Regions from separate parts of the Leisingera sp. XS_AS12 genome, predicted to be linked through region 3. Evidence: riboswitches for the same ligand, from Rfam matches in the RefSeq annotation. Region 3 holds a riboswitch; each other region holds the start of a gene.
What was found. A riboswitch is a leader RNA that binds a small molecule or an ion and turns the genes downstream of it on or off. The one in region 3 is predicted to bind cobalamin.

Region 1: another riboswitch for cobalamin. It lies ahead of nrdH (glutaredoxin-like protein NrdH); the one in region 3 lies ahead of AB9K35_RS08735 (CbtB domain-containing protein).
Region 2: another riboswitch for cobalamin. It lies ahead of AB9K35_RS19385 (aromatic ring-hydroxylating dioxygenase subunit alpha); the one in region 3 lies ahead of AB9K35_RS08735 (CbtB domain-containing protein).
Region 4: another riboswitch for cobalamin. It lies ahead of AB9K35_RS17145 (TonB-dependent receptor plug domain-containing protein); the one in region 3 lies ahead of AB9K35_RS08735 (CbtB domain-containing protein).

What each region holds. Positions count from the first base shown of each region.
Region 1 is NZ_JBGFGM010000065.1:11,726-15,929, reverse strand. Features, by position in the region: gene AB9K35_RS03340 (TonB-dependent receptor plug domain-containing protein) at 1-739, shown strand, start outside; gene AB9K35_RS03335 (MarR family winged helix-turn-helix transcriptional regulator) at 772-1,251, opposite strand; gene AB9K35_RS03330 (DUF2218 domain-containing protein) at 1,382-1,666, shown strand; cobalamin riboswitch at 1,730-1,922, shown strand; gene nrdH (glutaredoxin-like protein NrdH) at 2,023-2,244, shown strand; gene nrdI (class Ib ribonucleoside-diphosphate reductase assembly flavoprotein NrdI) at 2,249-2,665, shown strand; gene nrdE (class 1b ribonucleoside-diphosphate reductase subunit alpha) at 2,647-4,204, shown strand, end outside.
Region 2 is NZ_JBGFGM010000121.1:7,656-11,859, forward strand. Features, by position in the region: gene AB9K35_RS19380 (2Fe-2S iron-sulfur cluster-binding protein) at 1-539, opposite strand, end outside; gene AB9K35_RS19385 (aromatic ring-hydroxylating dioxygenase subunit alpha) at 544-1,779, opposite strand; cobalamin riboswitch at 1,883-2,081, opposite strand; gene AB9K35_RS19390 (hypothetical protein) at 2,064-2,336, shown strand; gene AB9K35_RS19395 (DUF1523 family protein) at 2,328-2,972, opposite strand; gene AB9K35_RS19400 (hypothetical protein) at 2,983-3,249, opposite strand; gene AB9K35_RS19405 (methyltransferase domain-containing protein) at 3,534-4,157, opposite strand; gene AB9K35_RS19410 (phosphatidylcholine/phosphatidylserine synthase) at 4,179-4,204, opposite strand, start outside.
Region 3 is NZ_JBGFGM010000087.1:74,954-79,157, forward strand. Features, by position in the region: gene AB9K35_RS08720 (cobyrinate a,c-diamide synthase) at 1-836, shown strand, start outside; gene cobA (uroporphyrinogen-III C-methyltransferase) at 833-1,567, shown strand; gene AB9K35_RS08730 (DUF1636 family protein) at 1,564-1,890, shown strand; cobalamin riboswitch at 1,985-2,203, shown strand; gene AB9K35_RS08735 (CbtB domain-containing protein) at 2,237-2,407, shown strand; gene AB9K35_RS08740 (CbtA family protein) at 2,412-3,110, shown strand; gene AB9K35_RS08745 (hypothetical protein) at 3,178-3,681, shown strand; gene cobF (precorrin-6A synthase (deacetylating)) at 3,754-4,204, shown strand, end outside.
Region 4 is NZ_JBGFGM010000111.1:119,793-123,996, reverse strand. Features, by position in the region: gene AB9K35_RS17150 (ABC transporter substrate-binding protein) at 1-580, opposite strand, end outside; gene AB9K35_RS17145 (TonB-dependent receptor plug domain-containing protein) at 584-2,467, opposite strand; cobalamin riboswitch at 2,624-2,833, opposite strand; gene hisI (phosphoribosyl-AMP cyclohydrolase) at 3,180-3,653, opposite strand; gene AB9K35_RS17135 (GTP-binding protein) at 3,733-4,204, shown strand, end outside.

The DNA.
Region 1 (4,204 bases), on a different contig from region 3:
CGGCCAGGAGCTGAGCGTGTCCGGTGCCAGCGGCAACCTGTCGGCGCGCTACAAGGTGACGGACGCGCTGTCGCTGCGGGCAGGGTATTCGAGCGTGTTCGGCGGCATCCAGCTGGAAGACAACTATGTCTTCGATCCGGGCTGGACCTATGCCGGGCTGGAAAGTTCGCGGGCCGAGAATTTCAACCTCGGCGTCGACTGGAGCGCGGGCAATCTCACGCTGGGGGCCGAGGTCTTTCGCACCGAGGTCGAGAATGCGCGTGAAAACTCGGGCAACATTGATTTCCAAAGTGAAGGCTACAGCCTGGGCGCGACCTATGGCTGGCTTGGTGGTTTCGTGCGGCTGAGCTTCACCGACAGCGACATCGAGCTTAACGGCGGTTCTACCGGCAGCTACGAGGCGCGCGATCTGGGGGCACCGCTGGGGCAGGTGCTGGCATTGCAGGTCCAGCAGGAACTGCCGCAGTACAGCCTGCTCGTGGGCGGCAGCCTGGATCTGGCCCGCGACTACGACACCGGCGGAGCGGGCACCCAGGAGCTGGACGGCTATGAGGTCGTGAACGTCTTCGCCGAATATACCCCGCCGTCGCTGAACGGCGTGACCCTGCGGGCCTCGGTGCAGAACCTGTTTGACGCGGACTACGCCGACCGGGCCACCTATGGCGGCGAATATGCTTCGATCGTGCCGCTGAAGGAGCCGGGGCGCACCTTCATGATCGAGGCGGTCGCGCGGTTCTGAGGATCAGCCGTGAAGCCGCCTGCGGCGCGGCTTCACGGCAGCAGCTTGATCAGCAGGCGCGACAGGGCATAGGCCTCCTCGGTGGTCAGATGCTGGCCGATCTCGGTCTGCATCGCCTCCCAGTAGGTTGGCCAGATCTTCGCATGCAGCCCGGCGCCGCGGTCGGTGAGAAAGAGGATCTGCTTGCGCCGCCCGTCGGCAATGAATTCGCGCCGCAGCAGCCCGTCCTTTTCCATCCGGGCCACATGTCGGGAGAGCGCGTATTGCGGCACGAACAGCTTGTCCTCCAGCGCCGCCATCGGCTGGCCGTCGGCACCGGCGCGCTCCAGTTCGAGCAGGATCTCGTACCAGATCGGGTCATTGATGCCATGGCTCCTCAGCGCCCGCGCGATCCGCGGGTGGAACTTGCGGTGGGCGCGCATGATGTTGAACCAGGCGCGGTTGTAGGCAATCGCTTCGTCGTCGTCTCCGAAGAAGGCGGCGTTCGGCGAGGGGCCGGGGCGGGTGGTCATGGTCGCGTCCTTTCAGGTGGCACCAATGCAAACGCCCAGAACGCAGACCAATGCCGGGCGCGGCGTGTTGAAACGGTTTAAAATCAATATCTGCCAGTATCTTGGCTAATATCAATTCTAAGGAGCAGCAATGCAAACACGCGCGGTTTTCCACTCGGCGCAGGCCGCAGGCCTTTATACGCGCCTCGTCCGCCATTTCGGTCACAAGATCCCGGTCGTCGAGAGCCCGGAGGGGGCGGAGCTGCAATTCGTCTGCGGTCTGGCGCAGCTGCGCCATGACGCGGATCGGCTGAGCATACACGTCACGTCCGCGACCGCGACCGAGCTGGCGCAGACCTGCGAGGTGGTGGAAAGCCATCTGCTGCGCTTTGCCTTTCGCGAGGACCCGGCCCCGCTGGTGTGGCACCGGGGCTGAGACCCGTGCGGCTTTTCCTGTGGATATCGAAAACAACATATTGACGGGTGGCTAGGGTATAACCCTATATGGAGTGGCTTTGGTGCCTGTGATTCACATCAGAGGCTAAGAGGGAAACCGGTGTAATTCCGGTGCTGCCCCCGCAACTGTAAGCGGCGAGTCAAACCCCATATGCCACTGGCGCACCGGCGCCGGGAAGGCGGGCCAGACGTCGGAGCCGCAAGCCAGGAGACCTGCCAGGGCTGATGAGACGTGAACCACAGGCGGCGGGCCTGGGTGCGTGGACCGGCCTGCCCCCTGCAGCGCCGCCCGTGACCCTGTCCCCTTGTCCGCAACAGCAGATAGGGACCAGACCAATGACCATCACCGTGTATTCCAAACCGGCCTGCGTGCAATGCACCGCCACCACCCGCGCGCTGGATGCGCGCGGGCTGGCCTATGAGGTGATCGACCTCAGCGAGGACAGTACGGCGCTGCAGAAGGTGCAGGACATGGGCTATCGCCAGGCGCCGGTGGTCGTCGCCGGGGAGAGCCATTGGGCGGGCTTTCGCCCCGACATGATCGCTCGCCTGGCCTGACGCCGTGGCGGGGCTGGTCTATTTCTCCAGCGGCTCCGGCAATACCCATCGCTTTGCCACGCGGCTTGGCCTTGCGGCCACGCGCCTGCCGCTGCGCCACGGCGAGCCGCTGCCGCAGATCCTCGCGCCCTTCGTGTTGATCTGTCCGACCTATGCGGACGGGCAGGGGCGCGGCGCCGTGCCCAAGCAGGTGATCCGGCTGCTGAACCAGCCGCCCCTGCGGGCGCTGCTGCGCGGTGTGATCGGCGCGGGCAACCGAAACTTTGGCGAAACCTTCGCGCTGGCGGGCGACGTGATCGCCCGCAAATGCAATGTGCCGGTGCTGTACCGCTTTGAATTGGCCGGCACCGAAACCGACATCGCCCGCGTTCGCGCCGGGCTGCAGAAATTCTGGGGGACGGAATGCTCGATTCCAGCGTAGCCGGCGAGCGCGACTACCACGCGCTGAACGCCATGCTGAACCTTTATGATGCGGAGGGAAACATCCAGTTCGAGGCCGACCGGGAGGCGGCGCGGCAGTATTTCCTGACCCATGTGAACCAGAACACCGTGTTCTTTCATTCGCTGGATGAAAAGCTGGGGTATCTGGTTGAGGAAGGCTACTACGAAGCTGAGGTGCTGGAGCCATATGACCGCGCCTTCCTGCACCGGATCTGGGACGCGGCCTATGCGCATAAATTCCGCTTTCCGACCTTCCTGGGGGCTTTCAAGTATTACACCTCCTATACGCTGAAGACCCGCGATGGCGGCCGGTACCTGGAACGCTACGAGGACCGCGTGGTGATGGTGGCGCTGACGCTGGCGCGCGGCGACGAGGCGCTGGCGCTGCGGCTGATGGAGGAGATCATCACCGGCCGCTTCCAGCCCGCCACGCCCACCTTCCTGAATGCCGGCAAGAAGAGCCGGGGCGAGCTGATCTCCTGCTTTCTTCTGCGGCTGGAGGACAACATGGAAAGTATCGGCCGCGGCATCAACTCGGCGTTGCAGCTGAGCAAGCGCGGCGGCGGCGTGGCGCTGATGCTGACCAACATCCGCGAACATGGTGCGCCGATCAAAGGCATCGAGAACCAGTCCTCTGGCGTGATCCCGGTGATGAAACTGCTCGAAGACAGCTTTTCCTACGCGAACCAGCTGGGCGCGCGGCAGGGGGCGGGGGCGGTTTACCTCAACGCGCACCACCCGGACATTCTGCGCTTCCTCGACACCAAACGCGAAAATGCGGATGAGAAGATCCGTATCAAGACCCTGTCACTGGGCGTGGTAATCCCCGACATCACCTTTGAATTGGCGAAGAAAAACGAGGACATGTACCTGTTCTCGCCGCATGACGTGGAGAAGGTGCACGGGGTGCCTTTCTCGGAGGTTTCGGTCAGCGAGCGCTATCACGAGCTGGTCGATGATCCGCGCATCCGCAAGCAGAAGATCAATGCCCGGCAGTTTTTTCAGACTCTGGCGGAGATCCAGTTCGAGAGCGGTTATCCCTATATCATGTTCGAGGATACGGTGAACGCTGCCAATCCGGTGGCCGGGCGCATCACCATGTCGAACCTTTGCTCGGAAATCCTGCAGGTGAACGAGGCGTCGGAGTTCAATGACGACCTCAGCTACAAGCACCTGGGCACGGATATCTCCTGCAATCTGGGCTCGATGAATATCGCCAAGGCGATGGATGGCGGCGATCTGGCGGCCACGGTGGAGACCGCCGTGCGCGCGCTGAGCGCGGTGTCGGAGATGAGCGCGATCGACTCGGTGCCCTCCGTGCGGCGGGGCAATGACGAAAGCCACGCGATCGGCCTGGGGCAGATGAACCTGCACGGGTTCCTGGCGCGCGAGCACATCCACTATGGCAGCGCCGAGGGCATTGATTTCACCAACATCTATTTTTGCGCCGTGTTGTATCACGCGCTGCGGGCCTCGAACAAAATCGCGCAGGAGAAGGGCGAGGTGTTCAAGGGTTTCG
Region 2 (4,204 bases), on a different contig from region 3:
ACCCGCGAGGCCATGCTTTCCAACTGTTGGCGCGCGATGATCTCGCTCGGGCGCTTGGCACAGTTGATAAAGCAGATGTCGGGCGACTGGCCACGGTCAAACAGGTACTGTGTCATCGACAGGCTGGGCGTGATGCCGGAGCCGGCCGAGATGAACAGGAACTTCCCGCTGGGGCGTTTGGGCAGGGTGAAGACCCCCGCCGGTCCGGAGGCACGCAGCTTCATGCCGGGGCGCAGATGGTCCAGCATCCAGCGGGTGCCGATGCTGTCTGCCTGCGCCTTCACGGTGACCGAGATCGACAGCGGCCGCGACGGCGAGGAGCTGATCGTATAGGTGCGCCAGACGGTTTCCCCCGGCACCGGCAGTTCCAGCGTCAGGAACTGGCCGGGCTGGTACTTGAACCAAGCGCCCGAAGGCGCGCGGAAGCTGAAGGTCGCGGTGTTCGGCGCTTCCGGCACCACCGAGACGCATTCCAGCATCTCGTCGTCCTTCCACGCGAGGGTTTCATCGAGGGTCTCGAAGTTGGCCTGCAGTCCCATCGGTTTACTCCGCCGCCACCAGATGGCGCCCGGTCAGGGCGCGGGTCAGATGCTCGGCATACCAGTTGGAGAACTGGATCACGCCGCTTTCCTGCACCTTGGAATACGGGCCAGGCTGGTACGCGGGCGAGTTGATGCCACGCTGGTTGTCTTCGACCACGATGCGGTCCTCGTCATTGGTGGCGATCCAGACCTCGGTCAACCGCTTCAGGTCGTAATCCTGACCTTCCACCGCATCCTTGTGGACCAGCCACTTGGTGCTGACTTCGGTTTGCGTCGGGCTAATCGGCGTGACGCGGAAGACGATGGAGTGATCCGGCAGGAAGTGGTTCCAGGTGGTCGGATAGTGGAATTTCAGCAGCGTGCCCGCGTCCGCAAAGGGCACCCGGCCCAGCGGCTTGGCGACGGCGGCCTTGCCGTCCATGGTGTAGCTCTCGGCGCCCTCGTTCAGCGGCATCCGTGCCAGCCGGTGCTGGCCGCGCGCATCGATGCGGAACTGCGCCGGGCAGCCTGCGGCCTCGATCCGGTCGAAATGCTTTTGCAGATGCGGCGGGGTCTCGCCGCCCTCCACCCCGGTGACCGAGGGATCCTCGGGGAAGGTGCGGCACAGCGACGGGTGGTTGCCACCGCAGTGATAGCACTCGCGGTTGTTTTCCCAGACCAGCTTCCAGTTGCCGTTCTCGATGATCGCGCTTTCATGGGCGATCTTGGCATTGGCCAGGTCGTGCGGCTCCAGATAGGGGCGTGCCACGTCGGCGAAGGCGTCGAAATCCGGAGCCTCATCCGCGAGACAGATGTAGATCAGCCCTGCGAGGTCGCGGCAATGCACCGGCTTCAGCCCGTGCTTGGAGGCGTCGAAATCCGGCCCCATGTCGCGCGCCCACAGCAGTGAGCCGTCCAGTTCATAGGTCCACTGGTGGTAGGGGCAGACCAGTTTCGGCGAATTGCCCTTCTTGGCCTTGCAGACCACCGAACCGCGGTGGCGGCAGGAGTTGTGGAAGGCCCGCACCTCGCCGTCGGTGCCGCGCACGATGATAACGTTGTAGCTGCCGACCTGGTGGGTGACGTAATTCCCGGGTTTCGGGACTTCACAGGCGGGGATGGCAAACAGCCACTCGCGGTAGAAAATCTGCCGCATGTCCAGATCCAGAACACCCGGATCGGTGTAGAACGCCTGTTCCAGGGAATGATTTTCCTGCCGGGCCATCAGCTTGGCCAGAATTTCGCTGTCCTGAAGCATCTGTCTCTCTCCTTCGCCGCGGCCCCGCGGCGGGTTGGCTTGGGTGCGGGCACGACTGGAGAGATTGCTGGCCACACGCCCGCAACCGCCCTGCCGCATCCGCGGTTGACGTTTCTGGCAAGGCTGGAGGTCGGACGGCCCGCAGCGTTTCGACCGATGGCGCATGGCAGCTGCCTGAAGGCTCCTTCAGCGGCTTTCAGCCATGCCCCAAACAGGGTCTCCGTTGCGCAGGCAGTGTCGTTGTTCCACCAGCTTCCCAATTTTCCGCCCCGGAGGACGGCACCTTGCTGAAGCGGAAATTGCCCGATTTGCGACTATCCAGCGGAACCAAAACCGACCCGCAAAAACCGGAAAAAGACATGCATGCCAGAACCCTTGGCGCGGACAAACCTGTCCAATGCCGCAAAACGTGCGACGCGTTCGAAATGCGTCAGGACCTGTATCTGGCCAAGGGGACAGCCGCCTGCCCTGCAGCGAATCCCGACTGCACGGCGCGTTGCATTACCGGCCCGGAAACCAAAAAGGGCCGCCTCGACGGCGGCCCTTGGTCAATTTGATCTCCAGCTTTGCAGCCAGCGCCGGAACCGACCGCGCCGCTCGGCGATGGCATCGCCCGCGGCATACAGGCTGTCCTCTGCGCTCTCGAGCATCGGATCGATGCGCGCCCGGCGGAAGCGCCGCCAACGCACCCATATCGCCCAGAGGAACCCCGCCAGGAACACAAGGAAGATGATTGTGAACCAATTGGTTGGCTTGTCATCCGGACCGGCCACCGGTTTGATCGAGACCGCATTGGGAAAGGCCGACAGGAACTCGTTGCGCCAACCATAATGCAGCACCGCCACCCATTCCGGGTTGGCCTTGGTCGAAATACTGTCGTTGGCGTCGGTGTAGAGGTTGGCGGTGTCGAACTTGAAATACGGCGGCCAGTTCCAGCCGGTATCCTCGTTGCGGTAGACGATGGCGCGGCCATTCGGCCGCACGCCCTGGATAAACTGCACGTCGCGATTGATCAGCTGCGCCGAGCGATCATCCGGGCTGGACCAGAAAATGCGTGTCCAGTCGTTCAGCTCCTGACGTTCCTCGTAGGTGTTGACGATGCGCACCACATCATACTGCGGCAAGGTATAATGCAGGAAGGCGCCAAACAGCCCCCAGAAGGTGATCAGAAATGCCCATTTGATGAAACGCATGGGAGGAGCCTCACATGAAGTTAATGACGTAGATCAGGAGCGCCAGCGCCCCCAGCGGAACGATGTAAACCAGCAGGATCAGTCGGCGACGAAAGGACCGGTCGTATTGTTTCAGCCCTCGCTGGATGAAGGCCGCGCGGTCTCCGGTCAACCCCTTGTCTTTCCAGCGACGCTTCAGCTTCGCCCGCCGCGCTTCGCGGGAGTAGAGCGACACCGCCCCGTAGACCAGGGTCAGAACCACCAGCAAAATCAGGACCAGGCGCAGAAAACCGAACATTCAAAAGCCTCCCAGCGTGCAGGCATCACAGTGCCCTGACGCGGGCGCGCGCGTCGGCCCGCCCAGGGTCAGCCGTGTCCGTTCAAACCTGGTAACGCTCATATGCCCGTCCCATCATGCCAAGATGCCATATAATGATATGGGCATGTGAACGCGACTTACATCCCCTCCCCGCCCAATCTTCGGCACCACGAACCGCCCTTCGGCAAAATCGCCGGGGGCTTTTCGAGGACAGAGACAAAGCTCGCCGCCCGCAACCGACAGGCTGGGGCGGCGACGAGAGGTCAGTTGTTCTGATGCTTTTCCAGCACCAGAAAGGTCATCATGCCCAGCGGCGGCAAGCTTTCCTGCTGCTCGATGCGCAGCCGGTCGTCCTTCAGGATGGTTTCCAGCTCGAAATCGGAATGCCAGCCGATCACATTGGCCAGCGGGGCCGACAGCCGCTCCAGCGATGCACGCACCCCCTTGCCGCTCTTGAAATGGTTGGTGACGACCAGTTTGCCGCCGGGCTTCAGAACGCGGGCGATCTCGCGCATGACCTGTTCCGGCTCCGGCACCACCGACAGCACGTGCATTGCTGCAACCGTGTCGAAGGCATTGTCCGGGAAATCCAGTTGGCGCGCGTCCATCTGGCGCAGCGCCTCGACGTGGCTCAGGTTCATCTCCTGTACCTTTGCCTCGGCTTTTTTCAGCATGTCATGGCTGAAATCGATGCCGGTGACCTTCAGATGCGGCGCATAATGTTGCAGCGACAGTCCGGTACCGACGCCGACCTCCAGCACATTGCCTTCGCGCGCGTTGATGAACTGCACTGCGCGCCGACGACCAGCGCGGGTCACCGCGCCGAATGTTCTGTCATATACCGGCGCCCAGCGCGCGTAGGATTCCTCGACAGCCTTGATATCCAAAAGTACCTCCTCGAAAAATTGTCATTCGCGCGACTGAAAGATCAGCC
Region 3 (4,204 bases):
GGCATGAGCGGCTGACCCGGCTGGGGATGGAAAAGGCAGGCATCAAGGTGCTGGGCTCCCTGCCCCGCCGCGGTGACCTGACCCTGCCGGAGCGGCATCTCGGCCTCATCCAGGCAGTCGAACACCCCGATCTGGAAGCCGCCATCGCAGGCTACGCCGCCTTCCTGCGCGAGCATGTGGATCTGGAAGCGATCAAATCCGCGGCGCTGTCCGGTCAGGCCCCGGCACCCGCCAGCCTGCCCACACCGCCCGCGCAGCGCATTGCGCTGGCGCGCGATGCGGCGTTTTCCTTCACCTACCCGCACCTGCTGGAAGGCTGGCGTGCCGCTGGCGCCGAGATTCTGCCCTTCTCGCCCTTGGCGGATGAGCCCCCGGCCCTGGACGCTGACCTGGTCTGGCTGCCCGGAGGCTATCCCGAACTGCATGGCGGGGCGCTGGCCGCGGCAGAGACCTTCCGCGCGGGCGTTCGGAAACACGCGCAGACCAAGCCGGTGCACGGCGAATGCGGCGGCTACATGGCGCTCGGCGAGGCGCTGATCGACAAGCAGGGCAACCGCCACCAGATGCTGGGCCTGCTGGGGCTGGTGACGTCTTATGAGAAGCGCAAATTCCACCTCGGCTACCGCCGCGCGGTGCTGCAGGCGGAGATACCCGGCTTTGCTGCCGGCACCGCCTTGCGCGGTCACGAATTCCACTATTCCACCATTCTGGAAGAACCCGACGCGCCGCTGGCCAATGTCATGGACGCCGACGGAAACCCGGTGCCCGAGACCGGATCGGTCAAGTGCAATGTGACCGGCACCTTCTTCCACCTGATCACCGGAGAACGCGCATGAGCGGCTTTGTCAGCTTTGTCTCCTCCGGGCCCGGCGATCCGGAGCTGTTGACCGTGAAAGCCGTCAAACGGCTGGAGACGGCGGATGCGATCCTGTTCGATGATCTGTCCTCTGGCCCGATCCTGAGCCATGCCCGTGCCGATGCCGACCTGGTGGGCGTGGGCAAACGCGCCGGGCGACCTTCGCCCAAGCAGGACCATGTCAGCCAGCTGCTGGTCGATTATGCCTCCTCCGGGCTGCGGGTGGTGCGACTGAAATCCGGCGACTCGGGCGTCTTCGGCCGTCTCGAGGAAGAAATCACCGCCCTGCGCGAAGCCGGAATCGGGTTTGAGATCGTGCCAGGCGTCACCGCGGCCTCGGCGGCGGCGGCGGCGGCCAATATCCCGCTCACCCGTCGGCTGACCGCGCGGCGGCTGCAGTTCATCACCGGCCATGACGTGACCGGCGGGCTGCCGGACGATCTGAACATGGCGGCGCTGGCCGACCCGCAGGCCACCACCGTGGTCTATATGGGCAAGCGTACCTTCGTCGCGCTGGCGGAAAAGCTGATGGAGGCCGGGCTGCCTGCGGAGACCCACGCGCTGGTGGCGCAGGGCGTCTCCACCCCGGAGCAGAAGCTGTTCTGCCACACAGTCGGTGAACTGCCGCAGGTGCTGCGCGCCATGGAAACCACCGCCCCGGTGCTGATCCTCTACGGGCCGCTGGCAGATCAGGACCTGCCCGGCGCATGAGCGTGCCGACCCTCACCCTGTGCCGCACCTGCCGCGATGCGGACCCTGCCCTGCCCGGGCAGGTCGCCGCGGCACTGGAGCGCGCAGGGATCGCGGCCCATCTGACGCAGGTGGACTGCATGTCCGGCTGCCAGCGGCCGCAAACACTGGCGGTGCGCCAATCCGGCAAGACCGCCTATCTGTTCGGTGAAATTTCCGCTGGCGATCTGCCGGACGTGCTGACCTTTCTGCGCCTGTACGCCCGCAGCGCTGACGGCAATTTCGCCGATGCCCGCCCGCTGGGCAAGCTGCGCTTCAAGGCGATTGCCCGCATCCCGGGCTGACCTCGCACCGCCAATCTGCCCCCGCGGCCCGCAGATATGCCGCAGACAACCGGTCAAGGGGCGGTTTCTTCCTTGACCGGAATCGCCCCCGCGAGGCATTACCATTGAATACGGTGTCCAAAGGTGCCCAAGCACCAGGACTGAAACGGGAATGAGGACGGTGGACCAAATCGCGGCACCGCAGCCTCAACCGCCCCCGCGACTGTGAGCGGCGAGCGGCTCTCCGGCATCCACTGGCGCGCAAGACGCCGGGAAGGAGGAGAGCAGCAGCGACCCGCGAGTCAGGAGACCGGCCGTGTGCGAATGAAAACTTACGCCGTCGGGTGTGACGGCAAGGAGACCATCAATGACGACCAAGACGCTCAACGCTTCTGCCGCAGGCACTTCCGTAATCCCGGCCCTGTTTGCCGTGGTTCTCGGGCTGGGGATCCTCACGCTGACCGGCCATGTGCAGGCATCCGCGCTGCATGACGCGGCGCACGATGTACGCCACGCAACCGGCTTCCCCTGCCACTAAGGCCATGTTCAGTCGTATTTTGACCAGCGGCCTGTTCGCTGGCGCTGCAGCAGGGCTGATCACCGCCCTGCTGCAGCTTTATTTCGTGCAGCCTGTTCTGCTCCACGCCGAACTCTACGAGGGCGGTGAACTGGTGCATTTCGGCGCCGAGGCCGTGTCGGCCCATCCCGACCTGCCCGGCCTGTTCGCCGATCCGGTGCGCGACGGGCTGAGCGTCATCTTCACCATGCTCACCTACACCGGCTATGCGCTGGTCATGGTTGCATTGATGTCGGTTGCCGAGCGTCAGGGCCATGCGATCAACGCGCGCAGCGGTTTGCTCTGGGGTGTGGCAGGCTTCGTGACCTTCCACTTCGCGCCCGGCCTGTCGCTGGCCCCCGAGGTGCCCGGCGTCGCGGCCGCGGATGTCGGCCTGCGCCAGATCTGGTGGACCGCCACCGTAGCCACCGCGGGCGTGGCCATGTGGCTGATCGCCTTTGGCGGCAACATGGTCAGCTACCTGATCGCCGCGTTACTGCTGCTGGCGCCGCATGTTATCGGCGCCCCCGAACCCGAGAGTTTCTCGGGACCGGTGCCGACCGAGATCGGCGCGCTGTTTGCCGCCCGTGCCTTCGGGGTCGGAATGGCGGCCTGGGTGCTGCTGGGGGCCTTTGCCGGCCACTTCTGGCAGACCGAAGGCAAGCGCTCGCTCGCAGCGGCCTGACCCGGCTGCCCTCTTGCGCCCCGCCGGAGAAGTCCGGCGGGGACAGTTCTTGTCCGAGGAAGACTTGATGTCCCGTTCTCTCGCTCTCTTTGCCATCGGACTGCTGTTCGGAGGCGGCATCGGCTTTGTCACCGCGGCTGGCAATGGCATCACTTTTGACGGCCACGACCACGGCGACCCGGCACATCACGGCGGTGGCCACGCGGGCGCGATGGCCCATGACCACGCGACGGCGGTCGATCTGCCGTCGGGCCCGGATGCACCCCGAATTGCCATACGTCTGCACAAGGATCCCATGTCCGGCTGGAACCTGCAGGTGCTGCCGCAGAACTTCCGCTTTGCCCCGCAGAATGCTTCGGCGGAGAATGTTCCCGGTGAAGGCCACGCCCATGTCTACGTGAATGGTGAAAAACTTGCGCGGCTCTATGCAGAGTGGATTCACCTCCCGTCGCTGCCTGCCGGGGCAGTCGTCAAGGTCTCGCTGAACACCAACAACCACAGCGCGCTGACGGTGGAGGGACAGCCCGTCGAGGCCACGACAACCGTGCCGTCCGACGCTGAGGGCACCTGACCGTCACCCCGCGCTTGCAAGACCAGCGGCACGGCTCCATAGGGGGCGTGTCCACGCATGAAAGGCCCCGCCATGATCGAACTCAGCCTGATCGGTATCGGCACCGGAAACCCGCAGCACATGACCCTGCAGGCAATCGACGCGCTGAACGCGCAGGACCTGATCCTGATCCCCAACAAAGGGGGCGGCAAGGATGATCTGGCCGGGCTGCGGCGCGAAATCTGCCACCAGGCAATCAAGGGCAACGGCCCACGGATCGTCGAGTTCTCCCTGCCGGTGCGGGACGAAACCATCCGCGACTACCGCAAACGGGTCGACGATTGGCACGATGCCATTGCCGAGATCTGGTGGCAGAACATCAGCACGCATCTGCCCGACGGCGGCAAGGCGGGTTTCCTCGTCTGGGGCGATCCTTCGCTCTATGACAGCACCATGCGCATTGCCGACCGGCTGCAACAGCGCGCTGACCTCAAGCTGACGGTGATCCCGGGCATTACCTCGATCCAGGCCCTGACCGCGGCCC
Region 4 (4,204 bases), on a different contig from region 3:
CATAGCCCAGCTCGGCCGCGATATTGGTCAGGCCCGCGGCCTCGAGTATCTGACCAGCCAGAGACTTTGGACCGGTCGTGTAGTTGTTGGCCGAATAAAGCGCAGCGCGCGGGCGGGCGCCCATGGCCACCTGCAACTGCGCCAATTGACCGTCATATTCGGCCAGCAATGCGCGGGCCGCCCTTTCGCGCCCCAAAGCTTTGCCCATCTGCAGGATCCGGTCGCGTACATCAGTCAGGGAGTCGGCAGGTTGAAACACCACCACCGGCACCCCCAAACGCCGCAGCATTTCGGTGGTGGCCCGGGTGGAAAACGCGCCAGCAATCACCAGATCCGGCTTGAGCAGATAAATCTCCTCTGCCCTGCCATGATTGATTGGATAAGCCATGGCCTCGTCAACCATGGCCGAGGCGCGGGTATCCCGCGCGATATAGGAGACAGAGATCAACTGGCCAGGTGCGGCCAAAAGCATTGCCAGCTGATCGGTACATAGGTTCATCGAAACCACGCGAGACGGCCCGGCAAAGGCACCGGTCGTAGCCCACAACAGGGCAAGTACTATGCCGGACAATCTGCGCATGGATCAGAAGGAAGCTCTTATGCCGACATAGGCAGCCCGGCCACGTTTGGCATAGCCCCAGACATCGGCATATTCCTCGTCAAACAGGTTGGTGATACGACCAGTCAGCACCACGTTGCTGTTCAACTCATACTGCGCCGACAGATCCACCGTGGTGTAATTGGGCAATTCCACTGTGGAATAGGAGCCAAAGAACTGGCTGTCCCAATTGCCCGCAATATGACGCATATCAGCCGTCACCGAGCCGCGCCCCTGGAAAGTCTGCAGGGTTGCGCTGAGCAGTAGCTCATGCTCCGGGCGGCGGATTTCGACAGAGCCATCAGGATTGGTCGCGTCCAGGTAGGTATAGGACAGGCGCAAGTCGAGATTTTCGGTGGCGTCGAGGCTGGCGGTGAGTTCAATACCTTTGCGATCACTGTCTCCGGCCTGGTTGCGATAGGACCTGGTAGTGGCGTTCACCACATAGTTTTCGATCTCGCCGGTCAGGGTTTCGTCAAAGTAGGTGACATCAACCAGCCCGCGCCCCTGAAGGAAGGGCACTTCGACGCCGATGTCGAAGCTGCGGTTCTCTTCCGGTTTAAGGTTCGGATTGCCAAGATAGGTCGTGGTACCAAAAGTCGAGTTAGCGAAAAGTTCGAAATAAGAGGGGTTCACGATACCGGTCCCCGCCGAGCCATGCAAACGTATGCCGCTACCGGCAAAGGTATAAGAGGCGCTGGCGTTCCAACTGGTCGCATCTTCAAAAGCACTGTTATTGTCGCGCCGCACGCCGAGTTGCAGGTCCAGGCCATTTGCAAAGCTGCCACGGTATTCCAGGGCGATCGAGTTGGTTCTACGCGCATAAAGAGGATTGCTGCTGCTGGAATCCTCTTCCCATTCCAGAATTGCGTTGAGCAGATGATCGGCGTCATCGGCAGGCTGTCCATTCAGGCCAAAGCTCAGAAGATATTTGGCGGCTTCCGTTTTTGTTTCGGTCGCAGCCCCGCCGTTTCGGGCACTGTCATAGTCTGTACGCTCGAACGCCAGGCGATGCTTCAAACGTCCACCCAGTGTATCCAGTTCAGCAAAAAACTGTGCCAGACGCTCCTCTCTGTCGGCATATTGCGTCGGATCATCCACCACATAGCCAGCCGGATCGGTTGCGCTCCATGATGTGCTATCACTGTCGTAATGTTCTTCTGAGGTGCGTACATTAAAACCAAGTTGGAAGTGGTCCGTAACCAGATAGTCCCCCTTCAGTTGCAGTGTGGTTCGACGAATGCCGTCTTCCTCACCACCGTCACCAGAAGTGTCGTAACCATCGTCTTCGTCATGAGCCAAACTGAAGGAGAGGCCGCCACGCTCAGTTCGTGTCGAGACACGTGCCGAAGCACGGTAGCCATCGGTGCCATACTCCGCACTGCCGCCATATTCAGTGCCAATTTCGCCAGTCTTGGTAATGATATTGATCACCCCAGCCGAGGCATTGGAGCCATAGAACACCGATTGCGGGCCGCGCAGGACCTCGATGCGCTCAATATTGGCAGTATCCAGCCCCGACAGGATATACTCGCTGTCCCCACCGGAGGCTTCGATACCATCAATCAGGATCAGAGTATGATTGGCTTCGCCACCGCGGATGCGAACCTGGGTAAAGCTGTCACCCGAACCGTTCACCATCAGGCCGGGAATGGCCCGCAGGGCATTTTGGACCGTGGTGATGCCGCGCTCTTTGATTTCTTCGCTGGTCAGGACCGAGACCGAGCGACCGTATTTCTGTGCTTCCACCGGGGTGAAGCCGCCAGAGACGATGATTTCTCCCAGATCTGTGATTTCGAAGTCCTGGGCTATCGCCAGGGCTGGAGAAGCGGCCAAAGCCGCGGCCAAGGACAGGCGTACCTTGCTCATAGTTTTTCCTCACGGCCTATGGGAGCGCCCACAAGCCAAGCATCCGCCCAAATTGGGCAGAAATTAAAATTTGGAGTCTTTGAGAGGCACTGCCTCCGCAGACGGTGAAAATGCCACCACTACGGAAGTCCGTTGTCCTTGGCGCGCCCCGCACCCGGACAGGGTGATCATCCTGGCAGGTCTCCTGACTCGCGGGTCGAGGCCTTGCTACGCCTTCCCACCCCTTGGGGCAGTGGCTTGTTGCAGCAGTGCTCTCCGCTCACAGTTGCGGGGGCAGTCACGGATTCGGCGCCTGTTGGCTACACCTCACCGTGTTCCCTATTAACCGGGTGGTTTCCCAGCCGGACCAGAACGGTTGCGATGTAGGCCGAAAGTAAATTCTTTGTCAAGCACAGCGAGAGCCCAGTTTTTTCAAGACAAGCAGACCCGCAGCCTTTGGAAATCACTTCCGGGCCTTAGGCCCGGAGTAGCGATAGATGTGCAGCCCGGATCGCATGAACCGGTAAATGGACAGTGACGACCCGGCGGGTCAAATCCACACCAAGGATGGTGACATGGGTGGTCGGCCCCGGACATCCGGGATCGTCGCAGTCCATTTCGACAACGGTAATCAGGGCAAGCTGCCCGGCACCGGCCATATCACGCACCAAGTGCTTTACGCGCTGGATATGCCACAGTGTGGTTGCCTTCCCTTTGATTTGGGCGGCAAAACTCACAGCTGTGTCGGGTTCGCTGCATCGCCATAGGTGGCAACCGGATCAAAACTCTTTTGGTCTTCCATGAAAACCAGCAGGGCACCCGCTGCGCTTCCAGTCGGTATAGCCCGGTAAAAACAGGACCTGTAGCCCACATGGCAGGAAGCACCAGAGCCTGCAACTGCCACACGCAGCCAGATGGCGTCCTGGTCGTCATCGATACGCGCTTCGACAACCTGCTGGACCAAGCCAGACGTTGCTCCCTTGCGCCAGAGAGTTTGACGGGCGCGGCTGAAGTAATGCGCCTCGCCGGTCTCCAACGTCAGCCGCAGGGCCTCTGCAGTCATCCAGCCAAGCATCAGAACCTCGCTGCTGTCCGCGTCAGTGGTGATGCAGGGTATTAGCCCGTCGGGACCGAACTTGGGTGCCAGCACGCAGCCCTCTTCGACTTCCTCGACCGATAGGCGGGGGGCGAAACGAATTTTGTCCACTTGGATACCTTGTTTTCTGTTATGTTATCTTATAACACCATGGCCATTCATGCTTCGCAACCAGAAAGAGCGGCACGACATGCAAAGCCAGACCCCTGTCACCTTGCTCACCGGCTTTCTGGGCGCGGGAAAAACCACGCTTTTGAACCGGCTGCTGCATGATCCCGCAGCGGGCCGTATCGCGGTTGTTGTCAATGAATTTGGCGATGCCGGCCTGGACCATGACCTGATCGAAGAGGCTGCCGAAGATGTGGTTCTGATGGCAGCCGGCTGCATCTGCTGCTCGATCCGCGGGGATCTGTCGAGGACGCTGATGTCCCTGCTGAACCGCCGCTCCCAAGGGGAACTGGCGTTTGACCGCGTGGTGATTGAAACCACCGGGCTGGCGGATCCGGGTCCGGTCCACCACACTTTGCTGATCGACAAGGAATTGGCCGCCAGTTTTGCATTGGATGGCATCGTGACCGCTGTCGATTCCGTTCTGGGCGAGGATACGCTGAATCAGCACGCCGAGGCGCAGGCACAGGTTGCCATGGCCGACCGGATTGTAC